Regions from separate parts of the Colwellia sp. BRX10-9 genome, predicted to be linked through region 1. Evidence: predicted binding sites of a transcription regulator. Region 1 holds the regulator's gene; each other region holds the start of a gene.
What was found. The regulator NrdR, encoded in region 1, represses ribonucleotide reductase genes. The targets are predictions, from matches to a motif close to AAACACNANATNTNGTGTTT.

Region 2: a site for NrdR is predicted at 3,764-3,783, ahead of nrdA (class 1a ribonucleoside-diphosphate reductase subunit alpha). Genes of this name have one in related genera too.
Region 3: a site for NrdR is predicted at 4,014-4,033, ahead of H4J69_RS02755 (adenosylcobalamin-dependent ribonucleoside-diphosphate reductase). Genes of this name have one in related genera too.

Annotation. Positions count from the first base shown of each region.
Region 1 is NZ_JACGVV010000034.1:11,871-19,032, reverse strand. It holds gene ribD (bifunctional diaminohydroxyphosphoribosylaminopyrimidine deaminase/5-amino-6-(5-phosphoribosylamino)uracil reductase RibD) at 48-1,184, opposite strand; gene nrdR (transcriptional regulator NrdR) at 1,185-1,640, opposite strand; gene glyA (serine hydroxymethyltransferase) at 1,870-3,126, opposite strand; gene H4J69_RS16355 (hypothetical protein) at 3,433-4,122, opposite strand; gene H4J69_RS16350 (RNA polymerase sigma factor) at 4,119-4,721, opposite strand; gene H4J69_RS16345 (ABC transporter permease) at 4,754-5,917, opposite strand; gene H4J69_RS16340 (ATP-binding cassette domain-containing protein) at 5,914-6,660, opposite strand; gene H4J69_RS16335 (alpha/beta fold hydrolase) at 6,674-7,162, opposite strand, start outside.
Region 2 is NZ_JACGVV010000013.1:28,771-35,932, reverse strand. It holds gene yfaE (class I ribonucleotide reductase maintenance protein YfaE) at 1-3, opposite strand, end outside; gene nrdB (class Ia ribonucleoside-diphosphate reductase subunit beta) at 86-1,216, opposite strand; gene nrdA (class 1a ribonucleoside-diphosphate reductase subunit alpha) at 1,351-3,624, opposite strand; gene H4J69_RS09555 (LysR family transcriptional regulator) at 4,201-5,112, opposite strand; gene H4J69_RS09550 (type 1 glutamine amidotransferase domain-containing protein) at 5,292-5,978, shown strand; gene H4J69_RS09545 (iron-containing alcohol dehydrogenase) at 6,055-7,162, shown strand, end outside.
Region 3 is NZ_JACGVV010000003.1:34,018-41,179, forward strand. It holds gene rpsI (30S ribosomal protein S9) at 12-404, opposite strand; gene rplM (50S ribosomal protein L13) at 408-836, opposite strand; gene H4J69_RS02750 (NrdJb) at 1,092-1,760, opposite strand; gene H4J69_RS02755 (adenosylcobalamin-dependent ribonucleoside-diphosphate reductase) at 1,794-3,950, opposite strand; gene zapE (cell division protein ZapE) at 4,156-5,271, opposite strand; gene H4J69_RS02765 (YhcB family protein) at 5,448-5,903, shown strand; gene H4J69_RS02770 (Do family serine endopeptidase) at 5,995-7,162, shown strand, end outside.

The DNA.
Region 1 (7,162 bases):
TTTAAGTCATTTTTAGGTCAAGTAAAACTCAACACCATACTAAAATTTTACGGTAAAAGTTTAGCAATAATACGGATATCTTTGCCGATCATACGTAAATCAATTATATTTAGTTCTTTTGCTTGGCTCAAGCTTTCAATGCTTGTCATATTCACTAAGCTTTTACTGTCTGCACCCATCAATTTAGGGGCTTGATATAAAATCAATTCATCGACTAAATTTTGTTCAATAAAAGCACCCGCTAATCGAGCACCTGACTCAATGAGTACATCATTTAAATTTAGCTTAGCTAAATATTGAAGTAATGCATGTAAGTCAATCTGTTGTTCATTAGCTAATGTATTGACTACAGGTAAAACCACCTGCTTTACAAAATGAGGCCATTGATGAATGTTTTCAATGGTACGACGAATTAAAATTATTGGGCTGTGCTCATTAAATAAAGCTAAGTTAGGCGTTAAGCGATTTTTTGTATCTATAATCACTCTTATCGGTTGCCTAACGTCTTCCTCTTGATAACTATATTTTAATTCCCCTAGCTCAGACCAACGTACCGTCATTTTTGCATTATCGGTTAATATACTGTCAGCACCACTGATAATCGCACAACTTTGTGCGCGTAAACGCTGAACATCTTGTCGAGCTTGAGGCGAAGTAATCCATTTACTTTCACCATTTTTCATCGCGGTTTTTCCATCTAAACTCGCCGCTAATTTACAACGGACGTAGGGCAAACCTGTGGTCATTTGTTTGATAAAACCAACATTTAAATCTTCAGCCGCTTGTCTTAACAAACCGTGTTGCGAAGATATTTCCGCTTGGGCTAGCATTTTTAAACCATTACCAGCAACTTTAGGATTTGGATCAACCATCGCCGCTATGACATGTTTAATACCGGCAAGAATAAGTCCTTTAGCACAGGGCGGCGTTAACCCATAATGACTACACGGCTCAAGTGTTACATATGCGGTTGCACCTTGCGCATTTTTACCCGCCATTGCTAACGCGTTAACTTCAGCATGACCTTCACCCGCTTTTTGATGAAAACCTTCTCCGACAATTTCACCATCTTTTACCAAAACACAACCAACGCGCGGATTAGGCGAGGTGGTAAAATGTCCTTGTTTGGCAAGCATTATAGCCCGTTGCATAAAACGGTAATCTTCGGCTGAAAATTCTTTCATCTATTTTTCATTACCTAAGCGCGCAATTTCTTCACTAAATTCGCGAATATCTTCAAAAGAGCGATAAACCGAGGCAAAACGCACATAAGCGACTTTATCTAATTCTTTTAATTGTTCCATGATGATATTACCAAGCAACTCACTCGATACTTCTCGCTCACCCGTGGCACGTAGCTTTGATTTGACTTTATTAATCGATAGTTCGACTTGCTCGACACTCACCGGACGTTTTTCGAGTGCTCGCACTAAACCATTACGCATTTTATCTTCATTGAAAGGCTCACGTGAACCATCATTTTTAATAATACGTGGCATAACTAACTCAGCAGTTTCAAAGGTAGTGTAGCGCTCATGACAGGCTAGACATTCGCGGCGACGGCGAACTTGATGACCGTCAGAGACCAAACGAGAGTCAATGACTTTGGTATCTAAGGCTCTACAAAAAGGACAATACATGGAAAGCTCCAAAAAAGGTTATACCAATCCCAATAAGTATATTTTTATCTTAATGGACTCGGTACTTTCGACACATAGCTCTGTTTAATTGACAGAAACAATAATGGCCGCTAATGCGGCCATTTTAGTCTAATTAAGCTATTGTTACATTAACTTATTTATAGCTTTTCCCATTAGACTTTAAGCGCCACAGCTATATCGCTTAAGACACTAAAGTCGTTAGCTTAATTTACGCGTATACAGGGAAGCGTGAACAAAGTTCTTTAACACTGGCTTTAACATCAGTAACTGTCTGTTCATTGTTGATATCGTCTAAAATATCACAAATCCAACCCGTTAATGCTTGAGTTTCAACAACGCCAAAACCACGACGCGTAATAGCCGGAGTACCTAAACGTAAACCAGAAGTTACAAACGGAGAACGTGGGTCGTTAGGTACTGAGTTTTTATTTACCGTAATATGGGCACGGCCTAATGCAGCATCAGCATCTTTACCTGTAATATCTTTATCAATTAAGTCAAGTAACAATAAGTGGTTTTCAGTGCCGTTAGAAACAACTTTGTAACCGCGTTCCTGAAGAACAGCAACCATAGCTTTAGCATTGTCTAAAACATTCTGTTGATAAACTTTAAACTCAGGTTCTAATGCTTCTTTAAATGCAACCGCTTTAGCTGCAATAATGTGCATTAATGGGCCACCTTGGCCACCTGGGAAAACAGCAGAGTTTAATTTTTTATAGATAGCTTCATCATCACAACCCGAAATAATTAAACCGCCACGAGGACCGGCTAATGTTTTATGAGTAGTTGTAGTAACAACATGCGCATGTGGCACTGGGTTTGGATATAAACCGGCGGCAATTAAACCAGCAACATGAGCCATATCAACGAAAAAGTATGCGCCAACACCGTCTGCGATTTTACGCATACGTGCCCAATCAACAACACCAGAGAAAGCAGAAAAACCACCAATGATCATTTCTGGTTTATGTTCTTGTGCTAAACGTTCCATTTCTTCGTAATCTATGTCACCTGTTTCTGGGTGAAGACCGTATTGAAATGCTTCGTAAGACTTGCCAGAAAAACTAACATGAGAACCATGCGTTAAATGACCACCGTGAGCTAAACTCATTCCTAACACTTTACCACCTGGAGTAACAAGCGCTTGAAAAACTGCAGCATTAGCTTGAGAACCAGCATGAGGTTGCACGTTCGCGTAAGTTGCGCCAAATAATTCTTTTGCACGGTCTATGGCTAATTGCTCAGCGATATCTACGAATTCACAACCACCGTAGTAACGTTTGCCTGGGTAACCTTCAGCATATTTATTAGTTAATTGAGAACCTTGTGCTTCAAGAACACGCGGGCTACAGTAATTTTCTGAAGCAATAAGTTCGATGTGCTCTTCTTGGCGAACTTTCTCATTGCTCATCGCTTGATAAAGTTCCGGGTCAAAATCAGCAATATTCATATCACGTGTAAACATGGTTTTTCCTCAATTATTCAGCCTTAGCTGTTACAGACAATTGTCTAATGGATAGCAAAATTTATGCGGCGTATATTGCCTGAAATCAGCTCAGTTGTACACGGATAAAGGTACAAGCTTTAGCTCATTTAGTAATCTAATATGCCAAGAGTGTTGCTGTTATTATCGATAAAAACTTTTACAGCTTTGATCAACGTTAACAGTAAATAGAATATAACGAAGAAAAAAAGCAATAACAAGAAATTTAAAACAGAAATAAAGCAGAAAAACAAAATATAATCTATCTTATTAAGAAATAACCAATATTTATTTTATTAAAATATCATTTAGTTGTTTTAACTCTTCTTGCCTTTTTATATAAAAAGACTGACTGACAAGCCAAATACTCACCAGAAATATATTCAAAATAGCTAGACCAACAATGGGCGATTTTTCTAATTGCTCGGTGACAGCAAAAACATACCAATTGGCAAAGGGCCCAATAATGAGACAAGAGAACTTTATTAACTTGATGTAGCTAATAGACGACTGACAACCGAGAATGGCATGTTCAATTGCTTTATCAGGACTGCCACAATTTATTTTCCATGCCGATAAACGAGCTTTAATGGCAAATATTACAAAAATAATGGAAAGAATGCCACCACCACCTAAGTAAATAATGGTTGCTTGATCTTTCGAGCCACTGAGCCACATATAGCTAGCAACAAACAACATAGCCAACGTAGCCATAATATCTATGACTAATAAAGATTTAGCCCACACAGTTCTTTGCTTTGTTCGTTTAAGTAAACGGTTAATATCGGTTTTAATAATAGGTTGGCTTTGCCAGTCTTGGCTCATCTGCGCCCATTGTTCATCAATTACCGAACTATCGAGTGGTTTAGTCGCTTTATTCTTGGGTAAAGTTGCAACATCAAGTATCGCCTCAGCTTGACTTTGAGTAGATAAAATCACTTTACTTTTTTTATGTAACAGGGAATCTTCTTCGTTCATACCGCCTCCATTAACTTACTCAAAGCGATTTTTGCGCGTTGTAAACGCACACCAACAAGATTAACGGATATCACTAAAATATCGGCAATTTCTTGATAACTCATGCCTTCGAGCGCTAAGGTGATCACTTGCTGTTGTTCAAGTTTAAGTTGCCTAATAGATTGAGCTAAACGTTGTTGTCTACGTTGTTTTTCTAAGCTCTGATGGGGTGTAGGTTGAATTTTATCTTGCTCTGTCTCTTGGCAAATATCATCAATACTTTGCTCTACCTTGACACTTTTTACTGCTTTGGCAACATGCGTAGCTAAAACATTATGAGCAATACGAGCGACAAAAGTTTTTACCGTACAGTCATTTCTAAAGCTAGGTAGTGCCCGCCAAAGATTGAGGGCTATTTCTTGAAAAAGCTCATCTTGAATTGACGGTTTTGCTTCAAATCCGGTAATGATATGACGGAGTAATTTTTCATACTCTGTCATCCATTGGGTGAATGTTTGCTGATAATTTGCAGTACGTTTCAAAGAATAACTCAATATATGTTGATACGCCGTTTGAAAGCGGTCTTGTTGCTGTAATGTTAATTCTATCGAGTTATTCATCTTAATACCAACTCAGCGTATTGTCATAAAGATTAACTTAATGACATCACCACTTTTTCTGATTTTAATTTTTGTGCGAGTGCCAGCACTAATGCCACGGTCATCCCCACCGTAATTGCGGTGGTACTTGCAAGCACAGTCCAATCGACAGGTAAGCCCTTAAAAACATCTTCCATCAACATTGATTGTCCTGAAATAGGTAACCAATTCACCCATTCAGGCTTATCATCAATCATCATAATGGCAAACGGTACCATAGCAGGAAGCATAATTAGCATAGAGACGGTTGACTGTGCTTCTTTAAAACTTTTCGCTTGAAACGAAAAGAATAATTGTAAAGCCGTTGCAAAAAAACATAGTGGAATAAGTAGTAGTAATAAGGCCGCAATACTAAAGGCATTTAAACTAAAGGTTGCCCCTATTTTAGTGAGATCAATAAAGCCAACAGAAACGGTGGTCAATACCAACATGATAACAATAGACAATACTGAAATAGAACTGGCACAAGTCATTTTTGCCAACACTATTTTAAGGGTACTGACCGGCTGACATAGTAGCATCTCTAAAACATTACGTTCCCGCTCACCCGCACTCGAGTCAATGGCAATTGATAGCCCTGAAACAAAAGCGCCCATCAATAAATAGATACCTAAAAACATCGAGACCATCACTGCATTGCTGGTTGGAAGTGCTGTATCTTGTTCTTGCAGAACAATAGGTTGTAATAAATTAATATCAACTCCCCTGACCAGTAAACGCTTATAACCGATAGCAAGTGAGTATTCTCGTACCACTTCTTTGACTCTTCGGATCGGTGCACTAGAGGCTTTTTTACCAAAATCTGCACGTAAAACAACGTCTATAGCCTGACCCGCTAACATTTTTTCAGCAAAATCTTTTGGTATATCTACTTCAATATTACGTTCTTGCCATGCGTACTTTTCTTCTTCAGGTACATCGGCAAATTGTAAAATATTATTGACGGCAAACTTCTCAATCAATTTGGGTGCAAATTCAGCGCCGGTAAATTGCACATAAATAGGGGGGTTATCAACGATTTCTTTGATCATGGTTTTCGATATTACCATAATCATTATTGGTGCGAATAAGCCCATACTTAACGCGACCATCAAGGCACGTTTATCACGAAAGGCTTCTCTTAATTCTTTAATTAATAATGCTTTAAACTGGATCATGCGGCAACTCCTTCATCTGAGCCAATTAATTTAACAAAGGCATCTTCTAATAATTTTTCACCCGCTAAATCACATAACTCTTGTGGCGTGCCTTGTGCGGCTAATTTGCCATTAGAAACAATAATGACCCGATCACATAAGGCTGCAACTTCTTGCATGACATGTGATGAAAATAAAATACAATGACCTTTCTCTTTAAATTTGGCTAAGTGATTGCGCAAAACTCGTGTGCTCATTACATCGAGTCCGCGAGTCGGTTCATCAAGAACAAAGTTTTTCGGCTGATGCACTAAAGCCTGAGCTAAAGTGACTTTCATCCGTTGCCCTTGCGAGAAGCCAACCGTTTTACGATGCGCTAATTCTTCCATTTCTAAATCTTTAAATATTTGCGCTATTGCCGCTTTTTTCTTCGCTCCTTGCATACCATGAAGGCTGGCAAAATAGTCCACTTGTTCATAGGCAGTTAAACGCTCGTACAAACCAAATTTATCGGGGAAGATTCCTAATCGTTGCCTAACCGCTAAAGGGTCTTCTAAAACATTAATACCATCGACTAATACCGAACCTTCATCAGCTTTTAGCAAACCATAGAGAGTACGTAAACAAGTCGTTTTACCCGCACCATTTGGACCTAAAATACCAGTGATCTCACCATTTTTCGCGGTAAACGACAAACCATCTAGGGCTTTTACCGTATTTTTTTTATCGATAAAGCTTTTATGTAAATTGTTAACTTCAATCATAATAATTATATCCTTATAGGTTGCCGTTTAAATGCGTCATAAATGTTTCACTTTTTAACTCAGCTAAACACGATTCATCTAAATCATTCGGATCGAGTGTTGTTAGAAATTCATTAACAATTTCAATACCGCAAGGCGTTGAAGCAACAATATGTGCACTGTTTTTAGAAACAATGTGGTGATTATTAGGTAAGGTTTTGGCAGATTCATCACCGTTACTCGGCGGTGTTACTGGGTCTAAATTTCCTGATAAAATAAGTGTTGGGATATTAGCCGTTACACTTTGATAGAAATCATCGCTAACCGCATACTTAGGCCATAACGGACAGGCTTGTAGCCAAGCACTATGGCTGTCGTTGCCACCAAAAGTATTGTTGGCATCGCCAGCAAACATTTCAGTAGTAATTTTAGGAAAGTCTTCATTACAGACAATATTTAACGTTAAGCCCACATACATACCCATTCCCCCTTCTGACATGGCAATTAAACCAATCATAGGTTG
Region 2 (7,162 bases), on a different contig from region 1:
CATTTAAAAAGGCTTAAACGCAAAATGTGCTAATGATGTGATAAGAAAGCATGATAATCGCTTCTTTATCTGGAGGTTAAAACCATTAAAGGTCAAAGCCATCAAAATCATCACTTGATACAGAAGAGTCGACTTGACCAACTAAGTAACTCGATATCTCTGTTTCTTGTGGAGCGACCTGAACATTGTCTGATACTAAGTAAGCATTCATCCATGGTAATGGGTTACTTTTTATATCAAAGGGTGCATCAAAACCAATAGCCGTTAAGCGTTGATTACTAATGTACTCAATATATTGATTTAATATTGCCGCATTCAAGCCAATCATTGAACCGTCTTTGAATAGGTACTGAGCCCATTCTTTTTCTTGTTCAACAACATCAAGAAATATCTGTAATCCTTGCTCTTTCATTTCTTGAGAAATGATTTTCATTTCAGGATCATCTCTACCGGATAACCAGTTATTTAAAATATGTTGAGTACCGGTTAAATGCAAAGCTTCATCTCGAGCAATAAGCTTAATAATTTTTGCGTTACCTTCTAATAACTCACGCTCGGCAAAAGCAAATGAACAGGCAAAGCTGACATAAAAGCGAATGGCTTCTAAAGCGTTGACCGAACAAACAGCCAAGTATAAGCGCTCTTTAAGCTTGCGAGTTGATACTTCAATCATTTCACCATCGACTTCATAGGTACCGTCACCTTGTGACTGGAGTAGTTGTGTGGTGATGATCACGGCATCAAAGTATTTAGAAATACTGGATGCACGCTTTAAAATAGCTGGGTTAACAACGATGTCGTCAAATATTTCACTTGGATCTGAAAACAAGTTTCTCAAAATATGCGTGTAAGAGCGAGAATGAATGGTTTCACTGAAAGCCCAGGTTTCTATCCAAGTTTCTACTTCTGGTAATGAAACCAGCGGTAAAAACATCGCATTCACCGAGCGTGCTGCCATAGAATCAAGCAAAGTTTGATATTTTAGGTTGGAAATGAAAATATGCTTTTCTGAAGGCGTTAAACTTTGCCAATCAGATCTGTCTTTTGATACATCAATTTCTTCAGGACGCCAAAAAAACGATAACTGTTTTTCAATAAGTTTTTCAAAGGCGATAAAACGTTGTTGGTCATATCGTGAGACATTGACACTGTTACCTAAAAACATTGGCTCGAGTAGCGCATTATTAGGAACTTGATTAAACGTGGTGTAGGACATCTATTACTCCTTGATAACACGCATGAAAGTCACAGCCTGTTATCGAAATTTTGTTTTTAAAAATTATAGGTATGACTGATTATGCTGAAAGCTCCATTGTTAAAAAACAATGAAGCTTTTTTTTGTGCGCACAATTAAATTTTACATGCGCCGCCTTCACAGTCTTCTTCTTCTAATCCGAGCATATTCTCAGACGCACCATCACGGGTGTTATGGTAATACATGGTTTTAACGCCTAATTTATAAGCGGTTAAAATATCCTTTAAGATTTGCTTCACCGGTACTTTTCCGCCTTCAAAGCGTGCAGGGTCGTAGTTAGTATTTGCAGAGATGGTTTGGTCAATAAACTTCTGCATGATACCCACTAGCTGCAAGTAACCTTCGTTATTTGGAATATTCCAAAGTAACTCATAGTTACCCTTTAATCTTTGATATTCAGGTACAACCTGTTTTAAAACACCATCTTTACTAGCCTTTATACTGATTAAACCTCTTGGTGGTTCAATTCCATTTGTAGCATTTGAAATTTGTGATGAAGTTTCAGATGGCATTAACGCGGAAACCGTTGAATTTCTTACGCCATGTGTCTTGATACTCTCTCGCAAAGTTTCCCAGTCAAGATGAAGGGGTTCACCGGTAATGTCGTCAATGGTCTTTTTATAAGTATCAATCGGTAAAATACCTTGTGATAAACGTGTCTCATTAAATTTAGGACAAGCGCCTTTTTCTTTTGCTAATTCATTTGATGCTTTCAATAAATTAAATTGAATGGCTTCAAAGGTACGGTGAGTTAAATTGTTAGCACTGCCATTTGAATAATACACGCCGTTTTTAGCTAAGTAATAAGCATAGTTTATTACGCCTATACCTAATGTTCTTCTGCCTATAGTGGCATTGTAAGCAGCTGGCATCGGGTAGTTTTGATAATCAAGTAAACTATCAAGCGCTCGAACTGCAAGGTCTGATAAACCTTCTAATTCATCTAAGCTTTCTATTGCGCCTAAGTTAAAGGCTGACAAAGTACAAAGGGCAATTTCGCCATTTGGATCATTAATATCATTCATTGGTTGTGTCGGTAGCGCAATCTCTAAACACAAATTACTTTGGCGAATTGGTGCTTGTTTCGGATCGAATGGGCTGTGCGTATTACAGTGATCAACATTCTGTAAATAAATTCGACCTGTGCTGGCACGCTCTTGAGCAAATAAGGTGAATAACTCAATAGCTTTAATGCATTTTTTACGAATTGAATCATCCGCTTCATATTTTACATACAAGGCTTCAAATTTCTCTTGGTCTTCAAAAAAAGCATCATAAAGGCCAGGAACATCGCTCGGGCTAAAGAGAGTAATAGACTCTCCTTTAATTAAGCGTGTGTACATAAGCTTATTGAATTGCACGCCATAATCTAAATGACGGACACGATTTTCTTCAACACCTCGGTTATTTTTAAGGACCAGTAAGCTTTCAACTTCTAAATGCCAAAGTGGGTAGAATAACGTTGCTGCGCCGCCTCGAACTCCCCCTTGTGAACAACTTTTAACAGCCGTTTGAAAATGCTTGAAAAACGGAATACAACCGGTATGAAAGGCTTCACCATTACGTATCGAACTACCTAAAGCGCGAATACGGCCAGCATTGATGCCAATGCCTGCTCGTTGTGAAACATATTTAACAATAGAGCTAGAAGCCGCGTTTATTGAGTCTAAACTGTCACCACATTCAATTAATACACAAGATGAAAATTGACGAGTAGGCGTACGTACCCCTGCCATAATAGGTGTAGGTAACGATATTTTGAAGGTTGAAATCGCGTGATAAAAACCTTCAACATATTTTAAACGTGTTTCAACAGGATATTTAGCAAATAAACAAGCGGCCACTAAGATATATAAAAACTGAGCACTTTCGTAAATTTCACCCGTTACCCGGTTTTGGACAAGGTATTTACCTTCTAATTGTTTGACTGCGGCGTAACTAAAGTCTAAATCGCGAGGATGAACAAGAAATTTTTCCATTTGTTCAAACTCTGCTTCGCTGTAATCAGCTAGAAGATGTTCATCATATTTACCATTTTCTACCATACTAACAACATGGGTAAATAATTTAGGCGGCTCAAATTGGCCGTAGGCTTTTTTACGTAGATGAAAAATAGCCAAACGTGCTGATAAATACTGATAATCAGGTGTCTCTTCTGAAATAAGATCAGCGGCGGCTTTAATGATAGTTTCATGAATGTCAGCAGTCTTGATACCGTCGTAGAATTGAATATGAGATTTCAACTCAACTTGTGACACCGAAACGTTATCAAGGCCTTCAGCAGCCCAAGTGATAACTTGATGAATTTTTTCTAAATCGATGAGTTCTTTTTTGCCGTTACGCTTACTTACAAAAAGATTATTAGTCATGAAGAGCCTGTCATTTATTAATTATGCTGGTCGCTTTATTTACCTAACGTTGTCAACTAAAGAAAACGTTAAGTGAACACTTATCAGTATTATATTTCCCTAAAATGTAAATTAGCACAAAAAAACATCTGAACAACAAATACACTATATATAGGGGTTTTCTAAAAACTGATCACAAGATAATGAGGTTTTGCTGTTTTTGCAAGTGATAAAAAGCATAGTTTTTAATAACTTTCTTTAGAGTAAAAGTTCAGTTAGTAACGACTAACTTAGTAGTGCTTTTTATTTTTGATATTACAAAAACGCAACGTTTATTTTAATTAATTTTTGTGGGTAATTTATTTTTAAATAAAATTACCCGTTTATTGGTTGTTTTTGTCAGCTAAAACTTAATTTCTAATAAAAACAACATGTTGCTTTTTTTTAAGCAGGAAGGGCACTAAATGAACAATAATGCTGATATGACTGTTTAGGTTAAGCGTTACGATGACAACTTGTATAAAGTTTATCCGCTAGTTATTAGTAGATCATAAGAGCGGTTGGTCCACACAAAAATATATACATTAATAAGTGGGGTTATTGCTTTTTTATTATACTTTGGCTGGTGAAATACTCTTTTAAGAAGTTAAGTAATAAGCGCAGCTTTTTGGAATTGGCTGTACCAGGCGGGAATACACCAAAGACATTAATGTCGCTAAAAGCATAATCATCTAGCACTGTTTCTAAAGTGCCTGCTTTTATTTTTGGCCAAGCATCGTAAATAGGAATACGGCCCAGACCATGTCCTGCTTCAACAAAGGCAGTACGTGCGGCGGCATTATTGGTACTAATACTGCCTTTTGTGGTGACACTGAACGAACGACTGCCCTTAGTCAAGGTTAACACTCCAGAGGTTAATTTATAAATAACCCATTGGTGGTCGCTTAAATCAGCCGGTTTAGTGGGGCGGCCAAATTGCAGAAAATATTCAGGTGCGCCACAAAGGCATGTTTGTAGCGTCGCCAGTTTAGTTGCTTGTAAACCAGAGTCAGGTAAGGGGGCACCGCGAATCGCTAAATCGATACCTTCTTTCATAATATTAACGACCTCATCAGTTAACATCACATCGAGTGCTATTTTGGGGTAAATTTTTTTAAATTCGTTCAGCGCCGGCACAACGGTCTGCAAACCAACATTTACCGGGCACGTTATTTTAAGTAAGCCGATAGGTTCATTTTTGAAATTTTCAATTTGCTGATTAGCGGCACTGGCTTGCTCAGCAATAACTCGACAGCGTTCATAATAGGCTTGACCCGCTTCGGTCAGGTTAATCGCACGTGTTGAACGATTAAGTAACTTTACCTCGAGCTGCGCTTCAAGCTTCTTCAAATGATAACTTACTACTGCTCTTGATAGTCCTAAATGTTTAGCGGCTGCACTTAAGCTACCTTGTTCAATGACTTGAGCGAATACAACCATACTTTTGAGTTGTTCAAATGAGATATCCATAACAGCACCTATTGAGGTAATAACCAGTTAATCATTTACTTTGCTAATCATTGTATCAATTATTGATACAATGATGTCAGTTTTATCTGCATTGTTCATTTTTGTTCTTAGGCATATACTAGCTACATTGAATAAACGAACACCTAAACTCACTTATATAACCAAACGGATGAATGATAATGACTAAACAAATATTAATGGTACTTACTTCACATGATGAGCTTGGTAACACAGGCCAAAAAACCGGTTTTTGGGTTGAAGAATTTGCCGCCCCTTATTATGCTTTTATCGATGCTGGTGTCGAAGTTACTTTAGCAACACCTAAGGGTGGACAAGCACCAATAGACCCAACCAGCACACTTGAAGACTTTCAAACAGCTGCGACAGACCGTTACGATGCAGATAGCGAAGCACAAGCTAAAATCGCTAATACGCTAATATTAGCTTCTGTTAATGAAGCTGACTTTGATGCAGTATTTTATCCTGGTGGTCATGGTCCATTATGGGATCTTACCGACAATACTGACTCAATTACCTTGATTGAAAACTTTCTTAACGCCGGAAAAGCTGTTGCAACAGTTTGTCATGCAAGCGCTGCCTTGTTAAATGTAAAACAACCTTCTGGTGATTTTGCTGTTAAAGGCAAAGCCGTAACCGGTTTTACTAACAGTGAAGAAGAAGCGGTTCAACTAACTGAAGTTGTGCCATTTTTAGTAGAAGATGAATTGATTAAACGTGGCGGCGAATACCAAAAGGCTCAAGATTGGCATGCCTTTGCAATTCAAGATGGCCTCATTATTACCGGTCAAAACCCAGCTAGCTCGGCATTAGCCGCTGAAAAATTATTAACTCACCTTTCAGCATAGTTACTTAGAACAGACAACTCGATTAGCTAACCTGTTTAGCTAATCGATTTAACACTTTACCTTTAAGGACATATAAATGTTAAATTTTAATTTTCAAAACCCAACTAAAATTAATTTTGGGCCGGGAGAAATTCAAACCATTTCAAAAGAAATACCATTAGATGCAAGAGTACTCATTGTTTACGGTGGAGGTTCAATCAAAGGTAATGGTGTTTATAAGCAAGTTATTGATGCGCTTAAAGAGCACACTTACTTTGAATTTTCAGGCATTGAACCTAACCCAACTTACGACACTTTAATGAAAGCGCAAACGATCATCAAAGCTGAAAACATTGATTATTTACTTGCTGTTGGCGGTGGCTCTGTTGTTGATGGCGCTAAATTTATTGCCGCTGCGGCATTATTTGAAGGTGATGACCCTTGGGATATTCTTGCCAAACAGCAAGCGTTCACTAAAGCTTTACCCATTGGCGCGGTGTTAACTTTACCTGCCACTGGCTCAGAAAGTAATGGTAATTCCGTGGTAACACGAGACGGTAATAAGCTCCCTTTTTCTAGTCCTTTAGTGCGTCCATTATTTGCGGTGTTAGACCCAAGTGTGACCTTCTCATTATCAGATCGTCAAATTGGTAATGGTGTTGTTGATGCTTTTATTCATACCATTGAACAGTACTTAACTTACAGCGTTAATGGCAAAGTACAAGACAGGTTCAGTGAAGGTTTATTACAAACCTTAATTGAAGAAGGACCTAAAGCCTTAGCCCCGGCAACTAAAGATGATTTAGACGTTAGAGCAAATATTATGTGGTCGGCCACTATGGCACTAAACGGTCTTATTGGTGCTGGAGTACCACAAGATTGGTCAACACATATGATAGGCCATGAATTAACAGGTGCCTTTGGTATTGACCACGCTCGAACCTTATCTATTGTGTTACCTGCCGTGATGAAAGTACGTCGTGAGCAAAAGCGTGAAAAATTACTTCAATATGCAACACGTGTTTGGCAGATAACTGAAGGTGATGATAATGCACGTATTGATCAAGCTATCCGTTTAACAGAAGAGTTTTTTGAAAAGATGCAGGTACCAACGCGCTTATCTCACGTTGATCTTGGTAGCGCTGATATTGATTCCCTTGTCGAACGATTAGAGCAACATGGCATGACAGCACTAGGTGAAAACA
Region 3 (7,162 bases), on a different contig from region 1:
TAAGGTAAATATTAACGTTTTGAAAATTGTGGCTTTTTACGAGCCTTGTGTAAACCAACTTTCTTACGTTCAACTTTACGAGCATCACGAGTTACGAAACCAGCTACACGTAGAGAACCACGTAAAGTTTCATCGAACTCCATTAATGCACGAGTAATACCGTGACGAATTGCGCCAGCTTGACCAGAAATACCACCACCAACAACAGTGATGTTAAAGTCAAACTTTTCTAACATTTCAACTAATTCTAATGGTTGACGAACAACCATACGAGCCGTTTCACGACCAAAGTATACAGAAATGTCACGCTTGTTAATTGTAATTGCACCGTTACCAGCTTTCATGAACACACGAGCAGTTGAGCTCTTGCGACGACCAGTACCGTAATATTGATTATCAGCCATTGCTTAAAGCTCCAAAAGTTGTGGTTGTTGTGCAGTATGCTTATGTTCAGTGCCCGCGTAAACTTTAAGCTTACGGAACATTTCACGACCTAAAGGACCTTTAGGTAACATACCTTTAACTGCGAATTCTAAAACACGCTCTGGAGCTTTTTCAATTAGTTTTTCAAAACTAATTTGCTTAAGACCGCCTGGGAATTCTGTATGCGAGTAGTAAATTTTACCTTTCGCTTTATTACCAGTTACTTTCACTTTCTCAGCGTTAATAACAACGATGTAATCGCCAGTATCTACGTGAGGAGTATATTCTGCTTTATGCTTGCCGCGTAAACGGGTTGCAATTTCAGTAGCGATACGTCCTAAAGTCTTATCTTCGGCGTCCACTAAGAACCATTCGCGTTGTACGCTTTCTGGTTTTGCTACAAAAGTTTTCATTAAAAAACCCAATATTTATTATGTTACTTTAAATGATGAATGCTAAGAATTAGCATCACCGGTTAAAAAGACCACGCTCTACCCCTTCGAGTATCGAGTCCATCGCCACTACTTTTCACAAAAGTCAAAAACAGTAGGCATTTGTAACGCAGGGAGCGCGGATTATACAGAAGTTATCTACTAAGATCACCTATAAATCACAATCAATTGCACTTTTTTTAAACTTTTATCACGAATACAATCGCTAGCTAGTAACTAACCACATTTTGAATCGCCGCAATTTAAGCAAGTAGGGCAATTGTCTAATGAGATTACCGACTTTTGATAACATTTTACACATTGGCTTGCTGTGGTTGGAAAAGCTAATAGCTCACTTCCCTCTTTAGCTTTTATTGTTTGGCGCTTTTCCTCAATGTAGGCTTGTTGGTGGTTATCTCTTTCACTTTTTGGCAACATATCTAATGCCTTTAAATGTGTTTCAATAACATGGCCAATATCAGCGACCACCGATGGCATAAATATACCTGTGCCTCTTTGGTAATAGCCACCTTTGGGGTCAAATACTGCTTTTAGCTCTTCGACTAAAAAGGTGCAGTCACCTCCCTTGCGAAATACCGCTGAAATAACCCGTGTTAGCGCCACTACCCAAGAATAAAACTCCATATTTTTTGAATTGACAAAAATTTCGAAAGGACGGCGAGTTTCTTGGTCACTTTCTTGATTGAGCAAAATATCATTAATAGTAATATAAAGAGCATGGTCTGATACTGGCGGTTTTATTTTATAAGTAGAACCAATTAACATTTCAGGACGTTTTGTACTTTCGGTGAGTTTATCCGCGATGCCTTTTATTTTTTCTTTAACAGGCAGCTGATCAGCAACTAACACCTTAACCGCAGTGATCGCTTGATTAATTTCTCTCATTATTAGTTTCCTCGTTATTTTTTGCCAGGGCTTTTAGAGCTTACCGTAGTAACCTTCTTTTAAAGCGTCATGAAGATTTGCAGCCGTATGCGTTTCGCCGTCGTAAACCACCTCTTCATTACCTTTCGCTAAAATCTCAGTGCCATCGGCTAAGGTAAACTGATACGTTACATTAGCGAGTTCTTCGTCTTTTACTAATACGCCTTGATGGACTTCTGGGTTAAAACGAAAAGTCGTACAGCCTTTCAAGCCCTGGTCGTATGCATACAAATAGATATCTTTGAAGTTTTCATAATCGATATCAGTTGGAACATTAATTGTTTTTGAAATAGACGAGTCTATCCAGTATTGTGCCGCAGACTGAATATCAACATGTTCTTTAGGAGCGATGGCATCGGCAGATACAAAATAGTTAGGCAGCTTTTTATTGTCATCTTCGCTATATGCCAAAGCATCTTTATTGATAAAATGACGATATGCCAGCAGTTCATAACTTGAAACAGCGACGGATTCTTTTGATTTCTTACCTTGACGAATAATATTGCGGTGATATTCATGTGCAAAGCTTGGTTCAATACCATTAGATACATTATTACCTAGACTGAGCGCTAAAGTGCCTGTGGGTGCTATTGAAGAATGATGTGTAAAACGGGCGCCAACCTCAGCTAACGCTTCGACAAGTTCAGGATTTTCTTCAGCGATACGCTGCATATAACGACTGTATTTTGCGTGCAGAACTGAACCTTTTATTTTATCCGCCACTTTTATGCCGTCTTTTATCATTTCGGGGCGTTTTACTAGCATTTGCTGAGTTACCACGAACGTTTGTGCAAGTATCGGCGCAGGACCTTTTTCTTTTGCTAAATTTAACGCTTCTTGCCACCCCGTTATCGCTAAAACTTTTGATACTTTGTCAGTAAAAGCCAGGGCTTCAGGACTATTATAAGGTATTTTTAATAATGTCAGAGCTGAGCCTAATCCTAAGTACCCCATACCATGACGGCGCTTACTTTGAATTTCTTGCTGTTGTTCAGGCAGTGGTAAGCCATTAATTTCTACTACGTTGTCGAGCATGCGGGTAAAAACTTTAATAACTTCGCGGTATTTATCCCAATTAAATTTCGCACTAGAAGTGAAAGGTTGCTCAACAAATTTAACTAAATTTACTGAACCCAGCAGACAAGCACCGTTGGGCGGTAATATTTGTTCGCCGCAGGGATTACTTGCACGTAGTTTTTCACAAAACCAGTTGTTATTCATTTCGTTAGCATGGTCAATGAGTAAAAAACCTGGTTCAGCATAGTCAAATGTATTGCTCATTATCATATCCCACAGCCTAACAGCTGGTATCGTGCTATAAATTTTACAGGCGATTTTACCTTCATGATTCAATACATAATTATGTTTTTTAATATAAGCGTTATCAAAATAATTCTCTTTGAAGAGTATTTTATCCCGATCGGTGATAGCGATATCATCGGCAAGTAACTCTTGGTGAGAAATAGGAAAATTGAGTAACCAGTCTTGTTGATTTTTTACAGCAGCAATAAATTCATCACTGATCAGTAGTGATAAATTAAATTGCCGTAACCGACCATCCTCGCGCTTCGCTAAAATAAAACGTTTAACATCAGGGTGAGAGATATCAAAAACCCCCATTTGCGCACCACGCCGCCCGCCGGCAGAACTAATGGTAAAACACATTTTATCGAAGATATCCATGAACGACAGTGGACCTGAAGTTGTGGCACCGGCGCCAGCAACAAAGGCACCACTAGGTCTTAAAGTTGAGAATTCATAACCAATACCACACCCCGCCTTTAACGTTAGGCCTGCTTGGTGCACCGCAGTTAATATACCCGTCATTGAATCGTCGATAGTGCCTGAAACCGTGCAGTTTATTGTTGATGTGGCGGGCTTAAATTTTTTGGCACCTGCATTTGATATTATTCGTCCCGCAGGATAGGCGCCACATTCCATCGCCCAAACAAATTTCTCGTACCACTTTTTCTTATCTTTATTTTCTATATCCGCGAGCGCTAAGGCAACTCGATGAAATGTTTCTGAAATAGTATTCTCTTGCGGGTGGCCATGTTTGTCTTTTAAGCGGTATTTTTTATCCCAAATATCAACTGAAGCGGCTTGTAATTTAATACTTGTCGCTAAGCCTGGTGAAAAAGCGTTTGTCATCAGCATTCCTTTATCATTTTATTTTTGGTGTATATTACCTATAAAAATAAATGACAAAAGCCAAAGCACTACATATTGCGATCAAGATCAATAAATAACACAACATATAGCTAGTTAGCGTAATAACGCTAAAGTTGGCATAAAAAAATGCCGATCGTTAAATCGGCATTTTTATAATTATCTTTAAGTAAGTTTTACTATCTCACTAAGGTAAGTGCTTACTTGCTAAATAATCATGTGACTGCATTTCTTGTAAACGACTTAAACAACGTTTGAACTCAAATTCCAAACCGCCGTGGCTGTATAAATTTTCCATTTCGACTTCAGCAGAAATAATTAATTTTACATTACGTTCATAAAATTCATCAACCAAGGCAATAAATCGACGGGCCGCATCTTCACGATCGACACTCATTTGTTTAACATTTGCTAATAATACCGTGTGATACAAACGACTTATCTCCATATAGTCAGTTTGACTACGTGCGGATTCACACAACACCGAAAAGTCAAAGTGCACAATACCGTCTGACTCTTCAATCGCCGATAATGAGCGATTATTTATTTTAACGTCAACATCTTTCTTACCTGGTTTGACCGACAATTGAATAAAATATTGCGCCAGGTTTTCACTTGCCTCTGCATCAAGTGGAGCATGGTAAATCTCGGCTTGCTCTAGGGTTCGCAAACGGTAATCAATACCGCTATCGACATTTACCACATCACAATGTTTATTGATGAGTTTAATAGCTGGTAAAAAACGTTCGCGTTGCAAACCATTTCGGTACAGACCGTCAGGTATAATATTTGACGTTGCCACTAAAGTAACATTATGTGCAAATAATTCTTCAAACAAAGCGCCAAGGATCATTGCATCGGTAATGTCGGAAACAAAAAATTCATCAAAACAAATAATACAGGTTTCATCAGCAAAACGTTTGGCAATTATTTTCAATGGGTCAGCTTGCCCGGTTAATGTTTTTAATTCTTGATGAACACGGTGCATAAAGCGATGAAAGTGAACACGCATTTTATTTTCAAAAGGCAAACAATCATAAAATGTATCAACTAAATAAGTTTTCCCTCGACCAACGCCACCCCAAAAATAAAGTCCTTGTATGGTTTTGGTTTCAGATGAGGCAACAATGCGCTTCCAGCGATTAAGCACCTTCTTAAATCCTTCAACGGGTAAGGGTTTATTTTGAAGATCTTCATAGAGACGCTGTAAGTTTTTTACCGCATTTTCCTGCGCATCGTCATGTAAAAAATCATCACGAGTTAAATCTTCATTATACTTATCTAGAGGTGAAAGCTTGATCATTTATTGGCCACTTATATTTTGTTTCACAAAGTCTTTACAGGACTAATGAAATATTTTCTTGAAATTAACAAATTCGCAATCATATTCATTAGGTAAGCGCGAACAGAAGCGCTATTATACAAAATAAGTTCCTATATTTTTACTAATTTTATTGAATATAACGAGGGTTTGACACTATGGATATAGTTTTAGCAATTTTTCTTTTATTAGTTGGTGCGGCAATAGGTTTTGTTGCTAGTCGTTTTTTATCTGCATCAGTCCAAGACAACCAGAAACTTAGTGAACGCGTTAGTAATAGTGAAGCCGCTTTAGCGCAATATAAACTCGATGTTGCAGAACATTTAGATGATTCAACAATACTTTTGGACAAAATGAATAGCACTTGCCAAACAGCCATGTTGCAAATGGAAAAAAGTACGCAGTTATTAAAACAAGCAACACCTTCAGACGTTGATGGCATGCCTTTTTTCTCAAAAGAAACACAAGAACAACTTGCACAAACCGTATCATTACGTCACAGCCGAGCCGAACGTAAGAGTGAAGAAACAAGCACAGAACCACCACTTGACTACTCAGGTCAAGCGAGTGGACTTTTTGCCGACAAGAAACAAAGTGTTACAAATGTAGGCTAATGTTCTTTGGAACTAACGCACACAGCATAGGTCTTTAGTTAAGTATAAAATTACATTAATCATTTATGTTTATAAGAAGGTTGTCTCTTTTATGAAAAAACTGTCTGTTTTAGCAACAAGTATTCTTCTTTCCGGCTCTATTGCCGTGGCAAGTTTGCCCGTCCAAGCCAATTTACCTTTTTCCGTTAGTGGTCAACAGTTGCCAAGTTTAGCGCCGATGCTAGAGAAGGTTACTCCGGGTGTCGTGCTAATTTCGGTTACCGGTACCCACGAAGATAAATCTAAAGTACCAGATGCTTTAAAGTTTTTCTTTGGTAATCCTCAACAAAACCAAGCAAGAAAACGTGAATTTCGAGGTTTAGGCTCAGGGGTCATTATTGATGCTGCACAAGGCTACATAGTTACTAATAATCATGTCATCAATGAAGCTGATGAAATTCAAATAACGTTAAAAGACGGTCGTCAAATCACCGCCAAGAGAATTGGCTCCGATGCCAGTAGTGATATCGCTTTACTACAAATAGACGCTGAAGATTTAATTGAAGTAAAATTAGCTGACTCAGATGATATACGAGTTGGAGACTTTGCTGTTGCCATTGGTAGCCCTTTTGGTTTAGGTCAAACCGTCACTTCAGGTATTATAAGTGCTTTAGGACGTAGCGGATTAAACGCGCAGAATTACGAAGACTTTATTCAAACTGATGCTGCTATTAACAGCGGTAATTCAGGTGGCGCACTCATTAACTTACACGGTAAACTTGTTGGCATTAATACGGCGATATTAGGCCCTAATGGTGGCAATGTGGGTATTGGCTTTGCCATACCCAGTAATATGGTCGATAACATTGTTAGACAATTGATTGAGTTTGGCGAAGTTCGCCGCGGTGTACTTGGCGTGTTAGGCCGAAGTGTCAATGGTGAAATCGCCAAGGCACTAGAACTCGAGTCGAGCCAAGGTGGCTTTATCGAGCAAGTCGTTGCTGATTCTGCTGCTGCCGATGCCGGTATTGAGTCCGGTGATGTTATTACCAAAGTGAACGGAAAAGTGGTGAAAACGTTTGCCGCCATTCGAGGAAAGATTGGCTCGATTGGCGCAGGCAAGTCTGTTGAATTAACGGTCATCAAAAAAGACGGCTCAGAAAAGACTTATGACGTTACGCTTAAAAAACAAGAAACAGCAAAAGTAGAGGCCGCAAGCATTCACAGAATGTTAGATGGCGCTGAACTTGAAAATAGTACGAATGATCAAGGTATTGATA